3 regions of the Protaetiibacter sp. SSC-01 genome follow, and region 1 is predicted to be linked to each of the others. Evidence: predicted binding sites of a transcription regulator. Region 1 holds the regulator's gene; each other region holds the start of a gene.
The links. Region 1 encodes LexA, which represses DNA repair genes until DNA is damaged. Its sites were predicted from a motif close to TCGAACANNTGTTCGA; they were not measured.

Region 1 (4,679 bases):
CCTCGCCGAGACGGCGGGTGCCGTCGTGCTCGACGGCGTGCTGCAGCGTCGGCCGCACCCCGACCCCGCGACGTACCTCGGCCGAGGCAAGGTCGCCGAGCTCGCCGACATCGTCGCATCCGTCGGCGCCGACACGGTCGTCGCCGACACCGAGCTCGCGCCGAGCCAGCGGCGTGCGCTCGAGGATGCCGTGAAGGTCAAGGTCATCGACCGCACGGCCGTCATCCTCGACATCTTCAGCCAGCACGCCAAATCCCGCGAGGGCAAGGCGCAGGTCGAGCTCGCGCAGCTCGAGTACCTGCTCCCGCGCCTCCGCGGTTGGGGTGAGTCGATGTCCCGTCAGGCCGGTGGCCAGGCCGCGGGCGGCCAGGGGATGGGCTCGCGCGGTCCGGGTGAGACGAAGATCGAGCTCGACCGCCGCCGCATCCACTCGCGCATGGCGAAGCTGCGCCGCCAGATCAAGGGCTTCGCGCCCGGCCGCCAGGCCAAGCGCGCCAACCGCGACCGCTACCAGGTGCCGGCCGTCGCCATCGCCGGCTACACGAACGCGGGCAAGTCGAGCCTCCTCAACCGCATCACGCGCGCGGGCGTGCTCGTCGAGAACACTCTGTTCGCGACGCTCGACCCGACCGTGCGCCGCAGCCGCACGCCCGACGGGCGCGTCTTCACGATCGCCGACACCGTCGGCTTCGTGCGGAACCTCCCGCACCAGCTCGTCGAGGCGTTCCGCTCGACGCTCGAGGAGGTCGCCGCATCCGACCTCGTGCTGCACGTCGTCGACGGCAGCCACCCCGACCCGGCCGCCCAGATCGCGACCGTGCGCGACGTGCTCGGCGATGCCGGTGCGCGCGACGTGCCCGAGCTCATCGTCTTCACGAAGGGCGACCTCGTCGACGACGATCGCCGGATGCTGCTGCGCGGCCTCGAGCCCGACTCGGTGTTCGTGTCGGCCCGCACGGGCGAGGGCGTCGAGGAGCTCCTCGAGGAGATCGCCCGCCGCCTCCCGCTGCCCGACGTCGAGCTCGAGGTGCTCATCCCGTACGACCGCGGCGACCTCGTGGCGCTTGCGCACGACCGCGCGCGCGTGCTCGAGACGAGCTACGAGGAGACGGGCACCCGGATGCGCGTGCAGGCGAGCGAGGCCGTGGCGCACCAGCTCGAGTCGGCGACGACACCCGCGTAAGCCTCTCCCACGTATCCCTCAGACGGGGCAGGGCGGCCGCCCAGCCGGTCGACGTAGCCTCGGAGGGTGAAGTTGGCTGTCCACGCGTCGGGTGAGGGCCCGCGCACCGCGATCCTCGTCCACGGCATCATGTCCGACCATCGCGCGTGGCACCGCGTGAGCGCCGAGCTCGAGGCGAAGGGCTTCCGGGTGCTCGCGGTCGACCTCGCGGGGCACGGCGCCTCACCGCGGTCGCGCCGCTACACGCCTCGCGGATGGGCCGACGACGTCGTCGAGACGGTCACGCCGCTGCTCGAGGGTCCGCCGGACCTCGTCATGGGCCACTCGCTCGGCGGGCTCGTCGCCTCGCTCGCGGCCGACCGGCTCGCGCCCCGCGCCGCCATCTACGTCGACCCGGCCTTCGCGTTCCCGCGCGGCATCCGCGGGGTGCTCTTCAAGGTCGGTTTCGCGCTCGCGCCTCGCCCGCGCCGCTCGGCCCTCGTGCGCTGGAACCCCCGCTGGAGCCCCGAGGACGTCGACATCGAACTCGCGACGCTGCGCGACTGGGACAAGCGCACCATCCTCGGCTTCGCCGACTCGCGCCCGATCGTGCCGCCTCTGCGGCTCGTGGCGCCGAGCCTCGTCGTGCTCGCCGAGAGGAGCCTTCTCATCACGGATGCGGCGGCTGCCGGCCTGCGCAGGCTCGGCATGACCGTCGAGACCATCAAGGGCGCGGGCCACACCGTCTTCCGCGACGACCACGCGCGCTTCATGCACGTCGTGGAGGAGTGGCTCGCCCGCCACGTGGCTCAGACCGAGCGAAGCACCGCCACGACCTTGCCGAGCACCTCGGCCTGATCGCCGAGGATCGGCTCGAACGCGGTGTTCCGCGGTAGCAGCCAGGTGTGACCGTCACGCTGACGGAAGACCTTCACGGTCGCCTCGCCGTCGAGCATCGCGGCGACGATCTCACCGTTCTCGGCCGTGTTCTGGGAGCGCACGACGACCCAGTCGCCGTCGCAGATGGCGGCGTCGATCATCGAGTCGCCCGAGACCTTGAGCATGAAGAGCTCGCCCTTGCCGACGAGCTGCCGCGGGAGCGGGAAGATCTCCTCGACCTGCTGCTCCGCCGTGATCGGCACGCCCGCGGCGATGCGGCCGACGAGCGGCACCATCGCGGCGTCGCCCACGGGGGCGGCTGAGCCCGCGTCCTCGGCGACGGGGATGTCGATGAGCACCTCGAGCGCGCGCGGCCGGTTGGGGTCGCGGCGCAGGTAGCCCGCGAGCTCGAGCTGGTTGAGCTGATGCGTCACGCTCGAGAGCGAGGCGAGCCCGACGGCGTCGCCGATCTCGCGCATGCTCGGCGGGTATCCGCGGCTCGACACCGAGCGCTGGATGACCTCGAGGATGGCGAGCTGCTTCTCGCTGAGGCTCTTGCGGCGCCGCGTGGCGGGGCGCTCGTCGGCCTGCTCGATGTCGCTCATTGGGGCCTCCTACGGCTCGGTTCTCACGGGTGAGGGATGCGATGTCGGTGGTCCGTGATCGGATTCATCCCGTCGATCGAAACTGTATCCGCTCCGGCGGGTGCGGGCAAACATCCGTTCGAGTGTGTCGTCGGATCGGATCCCCGGGAATCCAGGGATCCGGGGAATTCCGCCGGAGGACTTGAACGTTTGTTCGATCGAAGATACATTCGGAACACAGCTTCGCATCCGGCCTCCCGGCCGAGGCCGGATGCGGAAGCTGTCCACCGGGCCAGACGGCCCGCACCCCCAGGAGGACCAGATGAGCACCGTCACCCTCACCACCGCCGGCTTCCCCTCCGCGCGAGCGGCTGCCCGTCCCGCGGCGCGCCCGCGCCTGCGCATCACGCGTCGGGGTCGCGCCGTGCTCGGAGCCCTCCTCGGCGCGCCCATCGCGGCTGCCCTCACGCTCTCCGCCCTCTCGGGCACTCCGGCGCAGGCGGGCTCGACGGCGTCGACGACCACCTTCGAGTACATCTCCGTGGCTTCGGGCGAGTCCCTGTGGGATCTCGCGGCGTGGGTCGCTCCGGAGTCCGATCCGCGCGAGGTCGTCGCGGCCCTCGTCGAGCTCAACCAGCTGCCGACGACCGAGGTGCAGCCCGGTCAGCGCCTCGCGATCCCCGCCGAGTACTCGGCGGAGTAGCCCCCGGTCGCCGGGGAGAGGGCACAGGGCCGCTCACTAGAATCGCGGGGTGGCCTCCCTCTCCGATCTCCCGATCCGCGACGACTTGAGGGGCCTCACCCCCTACGGCGCGCCGCAGAAGCACGTGCGGTACGCCCTCAACGTCAACGAGAACACGCACCCGATCCCCGAGCCGGTCGCTCGGGAGATCATCGAGTCGCTCGCCCACGCGGTACTCACCGCCAACCGCTATCCCGACCGCGAGTTCATGGAGCTTCGCGAGTCGCTCGCGCGGTACCTCGGTCACGGCCTCACCGCCGACCACGTGTGGGCGGCGAACGGCTCGAATGAGATCATCCAGCAGCTGCTGCAGGCCTTCGGCGGTCCCGGTCGCAGCGTGCTCGGCTTCCCGCCCACCTACTCGATGCACCCGATCATCACGGCGGGCGTCGGGAGCGCGTGGGTCACGGCCGACCGCGACGCCGGCTTCGACATCCGCCCCGAGACGGCCGTGCGGGCGATCGAGCAGCACCGTCCCGACCTCGTCTTCCTGTGCGCGCCCAACAACCCGACGGGCACGGGACTGGCGCTCGAGACGATCGAGGCCGCCTACGACGCGACCGACGGCATCGTGTTCGTCGACGAGGCGTACGCCGAGTTCATGCCGAAGGACAAGCCCTCGGCGCTCACGCTCCTGCCGGGTCGCGAGAGGCTCGTCGTGTCGCGCACGATGAGCAAGGCCTTCGCGTTCGCCGGCGTGCGCGTCGGCTACCTTGCCGCCGACCCCGTCATCGCCGACGCCCTGCGTCTCGTCCGCCTGCCGTACCACCTGTCGGCCCTCACGCAGGCCGCCGCCGTCGCGGCGCTCGCCCACGCGCCCGAGATGCTCGCGATGGTCGACGACATCGCCTCCCAGCGCGACCGCATCGTCGCCGAGCTCCCCGCGCTCGGCTACCGGCCCTGGCCGACCGAGGCGAACTTCGTGCTCTTCGAGGGCGTCGAGAACCCGCAGGCGACGTTCCGCGCCCTCCTCGAGCGCGACATCCTCATCCGCGACGTCGGCATCCCGAACACCCTGCGCGTCACGGCGGGCACCGCCGAGGAGACGAGCTTCTTCCTCGAGAGCCTCGCCGCCCTCGGCCCCGGTGGGGCTCGGTAGGGTGGGGGCATGACCACGCACCGCACCGCGCGTCTGAGCCGTCAGACGAGCGAGTCGAGCATCGAGCTGAGCATCGACCTCGACGGCACCGGAACGTCCGACATCCAGACGACGGTGCCGTTCTTCGACCACCTGCTCACGGCGTTCGCGAAGCACGCCCTCGTCGACCTCACGGTGCGCGCCGAGGGCGACACCGAGATCGACGTGCACCAC
Region 2 (4,679 bases), 900 kb from region 1:
ATGTAGGCGAAGAGGCGGGCTCGTGCCTCGGCTCGTGTCGCGGGTTGCCCGATCGGGTAGAGATCCTCGTTCTTGAACGAGGCGAACCAGGATTCCATCACGGCGTTGTCGTGCGGGTCCTTCCGTTCACCGATCGAGACGACCATTGCGTGTTGGGCTGCGAGGTCGTTCCAGTCGTTGGAGGTGAACTGGTAGCCGCGATCGGAGTGGATCACGCATCCGGGTTTCGGGTGTCGGATCTTGATTGCTTCTGTCAGCGCCGTGATCGCTGTCCGCGGGGTTTCGTGCCCATCGGTGGCCCAGGCGATCACCTCGCGGTTGAAGGCGTCCAGCACGACGGCGGCGTGCAGCCAACCTTCGCCGGTGCGGATCATCGTCAAGTCCGTGAACCACAGTCGGTTCGCTGCCGCGACCGAGAACTGCTGCTTGACCGCGTCGATGATGTCGATGCGGCGTGAGGTTGGCACCGAACGTCGCCGGCTTCCGACTCGACCTCGGCGGGCATGCAATCCGTTTTCTCGCAGCAGCCGCGCGACCCGATGCCGACCGATCCGAACCCCTTGAGCAAGCAACTCGCGGTGCACCCGTGGCGCTCCGTAATAGGCGAACTCGGCATGGATCGCCTCTATCCGCTCCAGCACCGCAGCATCCTGGAGGGCACGGCGGGACGGGCCGCGGCCGACCCAGTCGTAGTAGCCCGACCGCGACACACCCAGCACACGGCACAGCATCGAGATCCGCCTGGTCGGGGTTCTGGCCTTCTCCGCCGCGATCCACCGGTAGACCTCTACCGGTGACGCCTCGCGAAGAAGGCCAACGCTTTTCCCAGGACCTCCAGCTCTTCGGTCCGTTCCCCGAGTTCCCGCTCCAGCCGGGCGATCTTCGCCTTGTCTGACTCGACCGGCCGATCAGGCAACGACCCGGCCGCCTTCTTGTCCGCCACCCGCACCCAGTTCGACACTGTCGTCGCCGACAGCTCGAACTCCCGCGCCAGATCCTTGAACGTCCGGCCACGCCGATACAACTCGACGACCTGATCCTTGAACTCCTGCGAAAACTCCCGCGCCACAAGAACACCTTCCCGCGACCGAACAGCCGCTGTCTCGATGTCCGTCAAACCCGGGCAACTCCACTTCGCACCAGGACGGCGGCCGGTCGCACATGAGGCATCCGCCATCGCGCGCCGCGATCGCCAGCCGTTGCTTCTCGGAGAAGAGCCGCTGCTCGCGTCCGAGGTTGAGCACCCGCCCGTCGCCGTCGAACAGGATCGGCACCGCGCCCGAGGCGCAGATGTAGCGCTCGGCGGTGGCGATCGACACGGGCTCGTTCTGACCCTCGAAGTACGCGGCTCCGGGTCGCTGGCCGCAGCCGCTGGGACACGCGCCGCTGCGACCGACGGCACTGTTGCTGTCGCAGCCGCATCCGTCCGGGGCGGCGACCGGCGCCTCGAGGTCGGCCTTCGTGACGAGGATGCGCACGGTGGGCTTGCGGTCGCCGAGGAGCGTGCCGTCGTCGACGCGCGTGCCGATGCGCACGAGGTCGACGAGGGTGTCGAGCGTCAGCTGGTCGGTCGTGCGCTCATCGCGCACGATGTCGTCGGCGCGCAGGGCGGCATCCGGGTCGACGAACCGCGGGCCGCCGCGCCGCGGCGAGGTGGCGGCGTCGAGCACGGGCACGACGATCGCCGCCGACTCCGGGTCGAGCAGCCCGTGGATGCGGGTCATCCCGTCGACGAGCTTCGTGACGCGCAGGTACCGCTTCAGTCGCAGCTCGCGCTCGCGCGCCGCGACGCCCGCGAGGTCGAGGTCGTCGCGTTCTGCGGAGGCGCGGACGGCGAGCTGCTCGACGGTGACGGCCGCCGCCAGCACGATGAGGCGCTCGGCGGCGGCGGTGAGTGCGCGATCGAGCGTCGCGAAGCGCGCCTGATCCGTGTTCGCGTCGGCCGGGTTCGACGTGCTGGGGGTGCTCGCTGCGTTCGCGTCGGTAAACGCCGTCGGGCTCTTGTCGGCCCGCGCGGATCCCGCGCCGGGGAGGCTCGGCTGGGCAGAAGCTCGCAGATCGCTCACCGACGCGACTCCTGCGCCCGACCCGCCACCGAGCAGCGCAGGCCGGTACGCGCCCGAGCGCGCCGCAGCCTCGAGCTCGGCCGCACCGGTGACGGCGCCGAGCCGTGTGCGGATCACGTCGACCTGCTCGACCGACAGCGCCGCCGCCGCCACGGCCGCGCCGAGCGTCTGCAACCAGAGCGGCCGCCGAAGAGGCGGGGGAGTCGCCGCGGTCCCGCGTGCGTCAGCGTCGTCAGGGCCAGCGGTGCCGTCGCTGTCCGCGACGCTCGGCCCGTCTGAACCGGTAGCGCCGCCGCCCGCGCCGGCGCCCGCGCCGCCATCCGCCTCGCCACCCGCGCCCGGCAGCAGTTCCGCCGCTTTGACGAGGGTGCGGGCGTCGCGGGTCGAGGTGCCCGTGAGCTTCGAGATGAGGCCCTCGGCGGTGCGCTGCCCGAAGGTCGCGGCGAGACCGGAGTGGCCGAGTTCGCGTCGGGACCTGTGCGCGATCTCGCCCGCGACGACCGCGGCGGCCGCGTCGAGGCGACGCCGCGCATCCGCGAGAGAGCGCTGCGTCGCGAGCAGGTCGGGATCTGCCCAGGCGCGCGCCGCATCCGGCGTCAGCGACGCGGAGATCTCACCGATGGCGGTGAGAAGCGGGGCGAGATCGGGCATGAGACAAAGTCTCCCAGTGTCGAACGTATGTTCGAAAGGGGGGTGACCGGATCGGTGGAGAAGTCGCGTACCCCGGGGGATGTGGAGGAGACGGCGCCAGCCCGAGGCCGCCATCATCCCGCCGGGACGACCGTCACATCCGGATGCGGGTCGAGCCGGTAGCCGCGCCCCCGCACCGTGCGCACGACGTCGCCGTACGGGTGCAGCCGCCGGCGCAGCCGCTGCAGGTAGACGTCGATCGTGCGCTCGTTGATCTGCTCGCCGTCCGTCTCGCTGAGGAGCGCGCCGAGCAGCCGCTGGCGGTCGTGCACCTCGCCCTGGTGCTGCACGAGGAAGGTCAGCAGGGCGTGCTCGCGGAAGCTCAGCGCGACGACGTGCCCGTCGACCGTGACGCGGTGTCGCGCGAGGTCGACGACGACACCCTCGTCGCGCGACACCCGCCGCGCGGGGGCGTGGTGCAGCGAGGGCTCGCCGAGGGCGGTGCGCACGACGTCGAGCGACGGCTCCGGGTCGTCTGCGGGGGCCAGCACAACGGATGCGAAGGTCGAGGCCCCGGGAATGCCGGTGATGGCGCGCTGCACGTCGCCGACGAGCGCTCCCACGTCGACGCCCGCCGCATCCGCCGCCTGCTCGTCGAGGCCGACGTAGATGCCGAACCCGCGCAGGCCGAGACCGCGCGGCGCTGCCACCGGGGGTCTCGTCCCGGCCGCACCCTCCCAAGGGATCGCGACGTACTCCGCGGACACGGACGCCACCTCCTCACGCGCTCAGACCACCCGAAGAGTCTGACCGCAGGGGAGCCGCCGGGGCCATCACGGTGACGTTCTGCGACGGTGTGCGACACCGTGCGACGCTGCGTGACGCCCGGTGTCGAAGCCCTGGCGCATCCGCCCGCGAGCCGCCCGCCGAGCCGCCGGCGCGACCCCCACCGCTACCCGTGCGCGATCAGCTGCAACCCCACGACCGCGACGCCGAGCACCGCCTCGGCCCCGAGCACGACGAGCCGCTGCCACCACGTGAGCTCGAGGCGCCGCACGGCGACCCACCCGACCACGACGAGTGCCGCGACGAGCGCGATAGCGGATGCGCGGAGGGCCGCATCCGTCGACCACACACCCAGCAGGGCGAGCACGAGGAAGAGCCCCGGCGCCGCGAGGCTCCCGACGGCGCCGAAGCTCGTGAACGCCGCGACCCGCAGCTCGCGCCGCGTCAGCATCCGCTCGTGCACGACGATGTGGGCCACGAGGTCGGCCGTGAACACGGCGAGGAGCAGGCCGAGGATCGTGACGGCGAGGGTGAGGATCGCCTCGAGCGCCTCGGCGTGGTGCCGCTGCAGGCCGAGCACCACGGCGAGCGCCGCGAAGGCGACGTAGATGCGCTCCTTGAGGTGCGCGGCGCGCTCGTGCCGGTCGTCGAGCGCGGTGTCGTGGCTGCCGGACACGCTGGGAGCCTACGCCCGCATCCATCCGCGTCGCGCCCCGACGCATGCGCGCGGGCGGCTGTCAATCCCCTGCCGTGTCGCCCCTCGGCACCGCACGATTCTGTCGAAGGGGGTGATGGCGATGGGAGACGACGACATGTCGCCGACCGCTCTCCGCACGAACTCCGAGCTCTTCCACCAGTTCGGCATGACGTGGGACGAGTACGAGGTTCCGTTCGATCCGACGGCGGCGATCGACGGGGACGGCTGACCGACGGCACGCGGATGCGGGCACCCGCCCTGTGGGGCCGGGTGCCCGCGCGATGTCCGCTCAGTTCGCGAAGTGCAGCACCCCGCCCACGAACGCGCCGATGACCGTGGTCCACAGCACGATCGCGATCGCCTGCCAGACGAGGATGTGCGTGCGGTTCACACCCGCCCCCGCGAGCATCGTCGCCGTGAACTGCGTCGGCAGGAGCAGCGGCCCGAGGAGGCTGACGCCGGGAAGCCCGTAGCGCTGGAACGCCCGCGCGAACTTCTCC
Region 3 (4,679 bases), 500 kb from region 1:
GCTGCGGTTTGGCGGCGAGCGCGAGCAGCAGCTGGAACTCGAGCGGGGTCAGGTTGATGCGGCTGTCGCCCCGGCGCACCTCGTGGCCGGCGACGTCGATGACGAGGTCGCCGATCTGGATGCGCTCGGTCGTGTCGGGAAGGCTCGGGCGCAGGCGGGCCCGGATGCGCGCGACGAGCTCCTTGGGGTTGAAGGGCTTGACGACGTAGTCGTCGGCGCCCGACTCGAGACCCTGCACGACATCCGTCGGCTCGCCCTTCGCGGTGAGCATGATGATGGGCACGCCGGACTCGCCGCGCACGGTGCGGCACACCTCGAGGCCGCTCATGCCGGGCAGCATGAGGTCGAGCAGCACGAGGTCGGGGCGCTCGCTGCGGAAGCTGTCGATGGCCGCGGTGCCGTCGGCGGCGAACAGGGGCTCGTAGCCCTCGCCGCGGAGGATGATGCCGATCATCTCGGCGATCGCGGGGTCGTCGTCGACCACGAGAATGCGCGCGTTCATGGACCTCGTTGCTCCGTGTCTCCCCGCGGGCGCGGGGCTGTGCCTGGATTCAGAGTAGTGGGAGGGCGGCTGGGGGCGGGCGGGCGCGGCGTCACGCGGTCGCGCGCAGGCGGGCGTGGGCGGGGCTGCGGGTGGGCAGGGGTGTGCGGCGGAGGGTGCCCGCGTCGTCCGGGGCCTCGAGCAGGTAGTCGCCGCGTTCTCGGCGGATGCGCCAGCCGTTGTTGTGCACGGTGAGGTGGCAGAAGCGGCACAGGAGCACGCCGTCGTCGACGTCGGTGCGGCCGTGGTGCTCGTCCCAGTGGTCGATGTGGTGGGCCTTGGAGTTGCCCGGGTTTGACGGACATCGAGACAGCGGCTGTTCGGTCGCGGGAAGGTGTTCTTGTGGCGCGGGAGTTTTCGCAGGAGTTCAAGGATCAGGTCGTCGAGTTGTATCGGCGTGGCCGGACGTTCAAGGATCTGGCGCGGGAGTTCGAGCTGTCGGCGACGACAGTGTCGAACTGGGTGCGGGTGGCGGACAAGAAGGCGGCCGGGTCGTTGCCTGATCGGCCGGTCGAGTCAGACAAGGCGAAGATCGCCCGGCTGGAGCGGGAACTCGGGGAACGGACCGAAGAGCTGGAGGTCCTGGGAAAAGCGTTGGCCTTCTTCGCGAGGCGTCACCGGTAGAGGTCTACCGGTGGATCGCGGCGGAGAAGGCCAGAACCCCGACCAGGCGGATCTCGATGCTGTGCCGTGTGCTGGGTGTGTCGCGGTCGGGCTACTACGACTGGGTCGGCCGCGGCCCGTCCCGCCGTGCCCTCCAGGATGCTGCGGTGCTGGAGCGGATAGAGGCGATCCATGCCGAGTTCGCCTATTACGGAGCGCCACGGGTGCACCGCGAGTTGCTTGCTCAAGGGGTTCGGATCGGTCGGCATCGGGTCGCGCGGCTGCTGCGAGAAAACGGATTGCATGCCCGCCGAGGTCGAGTCGGAAGCCGGCGACGTTCGGTGCCAACCTCACGCCGCATCGACATCATCGACGCGGTCAAGCAGCAGTTCTCGGTCGCGGCAGCGAACCGACTGTGGTTCACGGACTTGACGATGATCCGCACCGGCGAAGGTTGGCTGCACGCCGCCGTCGTGCTGGACGCCTTCAACCGCGAGGTGATCGCCTGGGCCACCGATGGGCACGAAACCCCGCGGACAGCGATCACGGCGCTGACAGAAGCAATCAAGATCCGACACCCGAAACCCGGATGCGTGATCCACTCCGATCGCGGCTACCAGTTCACCTCCAACGACTGGAACGACCTCGCAGCCCAACACGCAATGGTCGTCTCGATCGGTGAACGGAAGGACCCGCACGACAACGCCGTGATGGAATCCTGGTTCGCCTCGTTCAAGAACGAGGATCTCTACCCGATCGGGCAACCCGCGACACGAGCCGAGGCACGAGCCCGCCTCTTCGCCTACATCTGGGCCTACAACACCCGGCGACTGCACTCCAGCCTCGGCTACGTCGCCCCCATCCGCTACAACTGAAGACAGACAACCGTCCGTCAAACCCGGGCAACTCCACCTCGCACCAGGAGGGCGGCCGACCGCACATGAGGCAACCGCCGTCGCGGGCGGCGAGGGCGAGGCGCTGCTTCTCGCTGAACAGGCGCTGCTCGCGACCCAGGTTGAGCACCCGCCCGTCGCCGTCGAACAGGAGCGGCACGGCGCCGCCCGCGCAGATGAAACGCTCGGCGGTCGCGACCGAGACGGCATCCGTCTGGCCCTCGAAGTACGCGGCACCGCTGCGGCGGTCGAGGTCGGCCTGCGTGACGAGGATGCGGACGGCGGGCTTGCGGTCCCCGAGGAGCGCGCCGTCGTCGACGCGGGCACCCATCCGCAGGAGATCGACGAAGACGTCGAGGGCGAGCTGCTCGGTCGTGCGCTCGTCGCGCACGATGTCGTCGGCGCGCCGGGCGGCATCCGGATCCACGAACCGCGGACCACCCCTGCGCGGGGACGTCGCGGCGTCGAGAATCGGGACGACGACGGCGGCCGACTCGGGGTCGAGCAGCGCCGTGAGGCGCGTCATGCCGTCGGGCTGCGCGGAGGTGCGAAGGGACCGCGAAGCGCGCAGTGCTTCCTCGCGTGCGGGGATGCCCGCCTCATCGAGCGAGTCGCGAGCGAACGCGGCACGTGCGGCGAGCTCCTCGACCGTGAGCGCGGGCGCCTCCGCGACGAGCATCCGCGCCGCCTCGGCGAGCACCTCGTCGGCGACCCGGTCGGCCGCCGCCTCGAGCCGGGTGCGGATGACGCTCGCGGCCTCGACCGAGATGCCGGCATCCGCGACGGCTGCGCCGATGACCCGTCGCCACTCCGGCACGGGCGGAGCCGCCGGCTCCTGTCGCGTGCTCGGCAGCAGTTCCGAGGTCGTCACGAGCGTGCGGGCGTCGCGCCGCGAGCCGCCCGTGACCTTCGCGATGAGGTCTTCCGCCGAGCGCACGCCGTTCGCCCGGGCGAGGCCGCCGTTGCCGAGCTCGCGTCGCGAGCGATGCGCGATCTCCCCCGCGACCGTCGCGGCGAGCGCCTCGAGCCGTTTCCGCGCCTCGGCGATCGAGCGCTGCGCTGCGAGCAGCTCCGCATCCGGGAACGAGCCGACGGGTGCGGGCGTGAACGGCACCGACAGGTCGCCCACCAGGGCGAGGGAGTCGGTGAACGAGGCCATGCCCCATTCTCCCAAGATTCGAACGCTTGTTCTACCGCGGAGGGGAGATCAGTGGAGAAGTCGCATCCACAGATGGGCACGGGAGAGGAACACGCAATCGCCCCGATACCGCACCCCGCGAACCACCGGGTGTGACACCATATGCCGCAGGCGGCTGAGCACCGCTCGCGAACGAGAGGGGTCTGCGTGGCGGAGTTCACGGGCGCATTCCCCGCGCCCACGTGGACGCCCCCGGCTCCCGAACCGTTCGTGCCGCTGCGTCCGCTCACGCTCGGGCAGATCCTCGCGGGTGCCTTCCGCGCGCTGCGCCACAACCCCGGCGTCGTGCTCGTGCCCGCCATCGTGTTCTCGCTCGCCGCGAGCCTCGGCGGCCTCGCGTTCGGGGCGTTCGTGGTCGACCCGCTCGCCGCCTCGATCGGCTCGGGCTACGGCAGCGCCTCGCTCTACGCGTGGGTGAGCGGGTTCGGGGCGGGCGCGCTTGGCTGGCTCGTCATCCAGGCGCTCGTGATCGGCTCGGGCGTCCCGCAACAGGCGGTCGCCGCGGTGGATGTGAGCCACGCGGTCGTCGGGCGCCGTCTCACGCCGCGCGGGTTCCGCCGGCGCACGCGCGGCATCCGCGCCCGCACCTTCGCGTGGACGGGCCTCGTCGTGCTCGCAGTCGTGCTGGGCGGCACGGTCGGCATCGCCGCGATCGGCCTGCTCGAGCCCACGGGCCCCTACGCGGGCCTCTTCACGGGCTTTCTCGTCTACCCCGCGTGCGCCGCCCTGGTGGCGTGGCTCGGCACGAAGCTCGCGTTCGTGCCCTCGGCCCTCGCGGTCGAGCGCCTGCGGTTCGGCGCCGCCCTCGCGCGCTCCTGGCGCCTCACGCGCAAGAGCTTCTGGCGCACCTTCGGCATCCGCCTCCTCGCGTGGGGCATGATCTGGATCGCCACGATGCTCGTGAGCGTGCCCGTCACGCTCCTCGTCGGCTGGCTCGCGAGCATCGTCGCGGGCAACGGCGACCTCGGCGACTACCTCGCCGTGACCCGCGCGGGCGACATCGCGGCGGGGGTCGTCTCGGCGGTGATCGCGGCCATCGGGCTCGTCGTCACGACGTCGGTCGACGCGCTGCTCTACCTCGACCTGCGGATGCGGCGCGAGGGTCTCGACCTCGAGCTCTCGCGCTTCATGGAGCGGCGGCGCCCCACGACGCGCATCGACCCCGACGAGGTCGACCCGTTCCGTCCGCCGGCCGACCTCGCATCGTCGCGCGTCCCGTCCTCGAGCACCGCGGATGCGGGGTCGCCGTGGGCGTGAAGCTCCCGTTCGACGTGCCCGTCGACCCCGACCGCGACGAGGCGCGCCGGCTGCTGGAGGATGAGCTCGAGAAGTCGCGCTACCGGCAGGACGACACGCGCGCCGAGACCCCCGAGTGGCTGCAGGCGTTCTACCGCTGGCTCGAGGACCTCATGAACGGCCTCACGGGCGAGAACTCGATGCCCGG

Region 2: the regulator LexA is predicted to act here: its motif matches at 2,737-2,752, upstream of H4J02_RS13040 (DUF222 domain-containing protein).
Region 3: the regulator LexA is predicted to act here: its motif matches at 3,215-3,230, upstream of H4J02_RS11155 (DUF222 domain-containing protein).

The regions. Positions count from the first base shown of each region.
Region 1 is NZ_CP059987.1:1,848,858-1,853,536, reverse strand. It holds gene hflX (GTPase HflX) at 1-1,183, shown strand, start outside; gene H4J02_RS08750 (alpha/beta fold hydrolase) at 1,250-2,020, shown strand; gene lexA (transcriptional repressor LexA) at 1,972-2,646, opposite strand; gene H4J02_RS08740 (LysM peptidoglycan-binding domain-containing protein) at 2,948-3,328, shown strand; gene H4J02_RS08735 (histidinol-phosphate transaminase) at 3,378-4,466, shown strand; gene hisB (imidazoleglycerol-phosphate dehydratase HisB) at 4,476-4,679, shown strand, end outside.
Region 2 is NZ_CP059987.1:2,747,370-2,752,048, reverse strand. It holds gene H4J02_RS13050 (IS3 family transposase) at 1-773, opposite strand, end outside; gene H4J02_RS14135 (transposase) at 788-1,024, opposite strand; gene H4J02_RS13040 (DUF222 domain-containing protein) at 909-2,717, opposite strand; gene H4J02_RS13035 (winged helix-turn-helix domain-containing protein) at 2,831-3,406, opposite strand; gene H4J02_RS13030 (hypothetical protein) at 3,649-4,158, opposite strand; gene H4J02_RS14060 (hypothetical protein) at 4,274-4,408, shown strand; gene H4J02_RS13025 (small multidrug efflux protein) at 4,469-4,679, opposite strand, start outside.
Region 3 is NZ_CP059987.1:2,352,794-2,357,472, forward strand. It holds gene mtrA (MtrAB system response regulator MtrA) at 1-502, opposite strand, end outside; gene H4J02_RS14035 (hypothetical protein) at 594-761, opposite strand; partial or broken gene H4J02_RS14120 (hypothetical protein) at 768-854, opposite strand; gene H4J02_RS11150 (transposase) at 836-1,165, shown strand; partial or broken gene H4J02_RS14040 (IS3 family transposase) at 1,180-1,953, shown strand; gene H4J02_RS11155 (DUF222 domain-containing protein) at 1,877-3,196, opposite strand; gene H4J02_RS11160 (hypothetical protein) at 3,383-4,492, shown strand; gene H4J02_RS11165 (DUF4129 domain-containing protein) at 4,483-4,679, shown strand, end outside.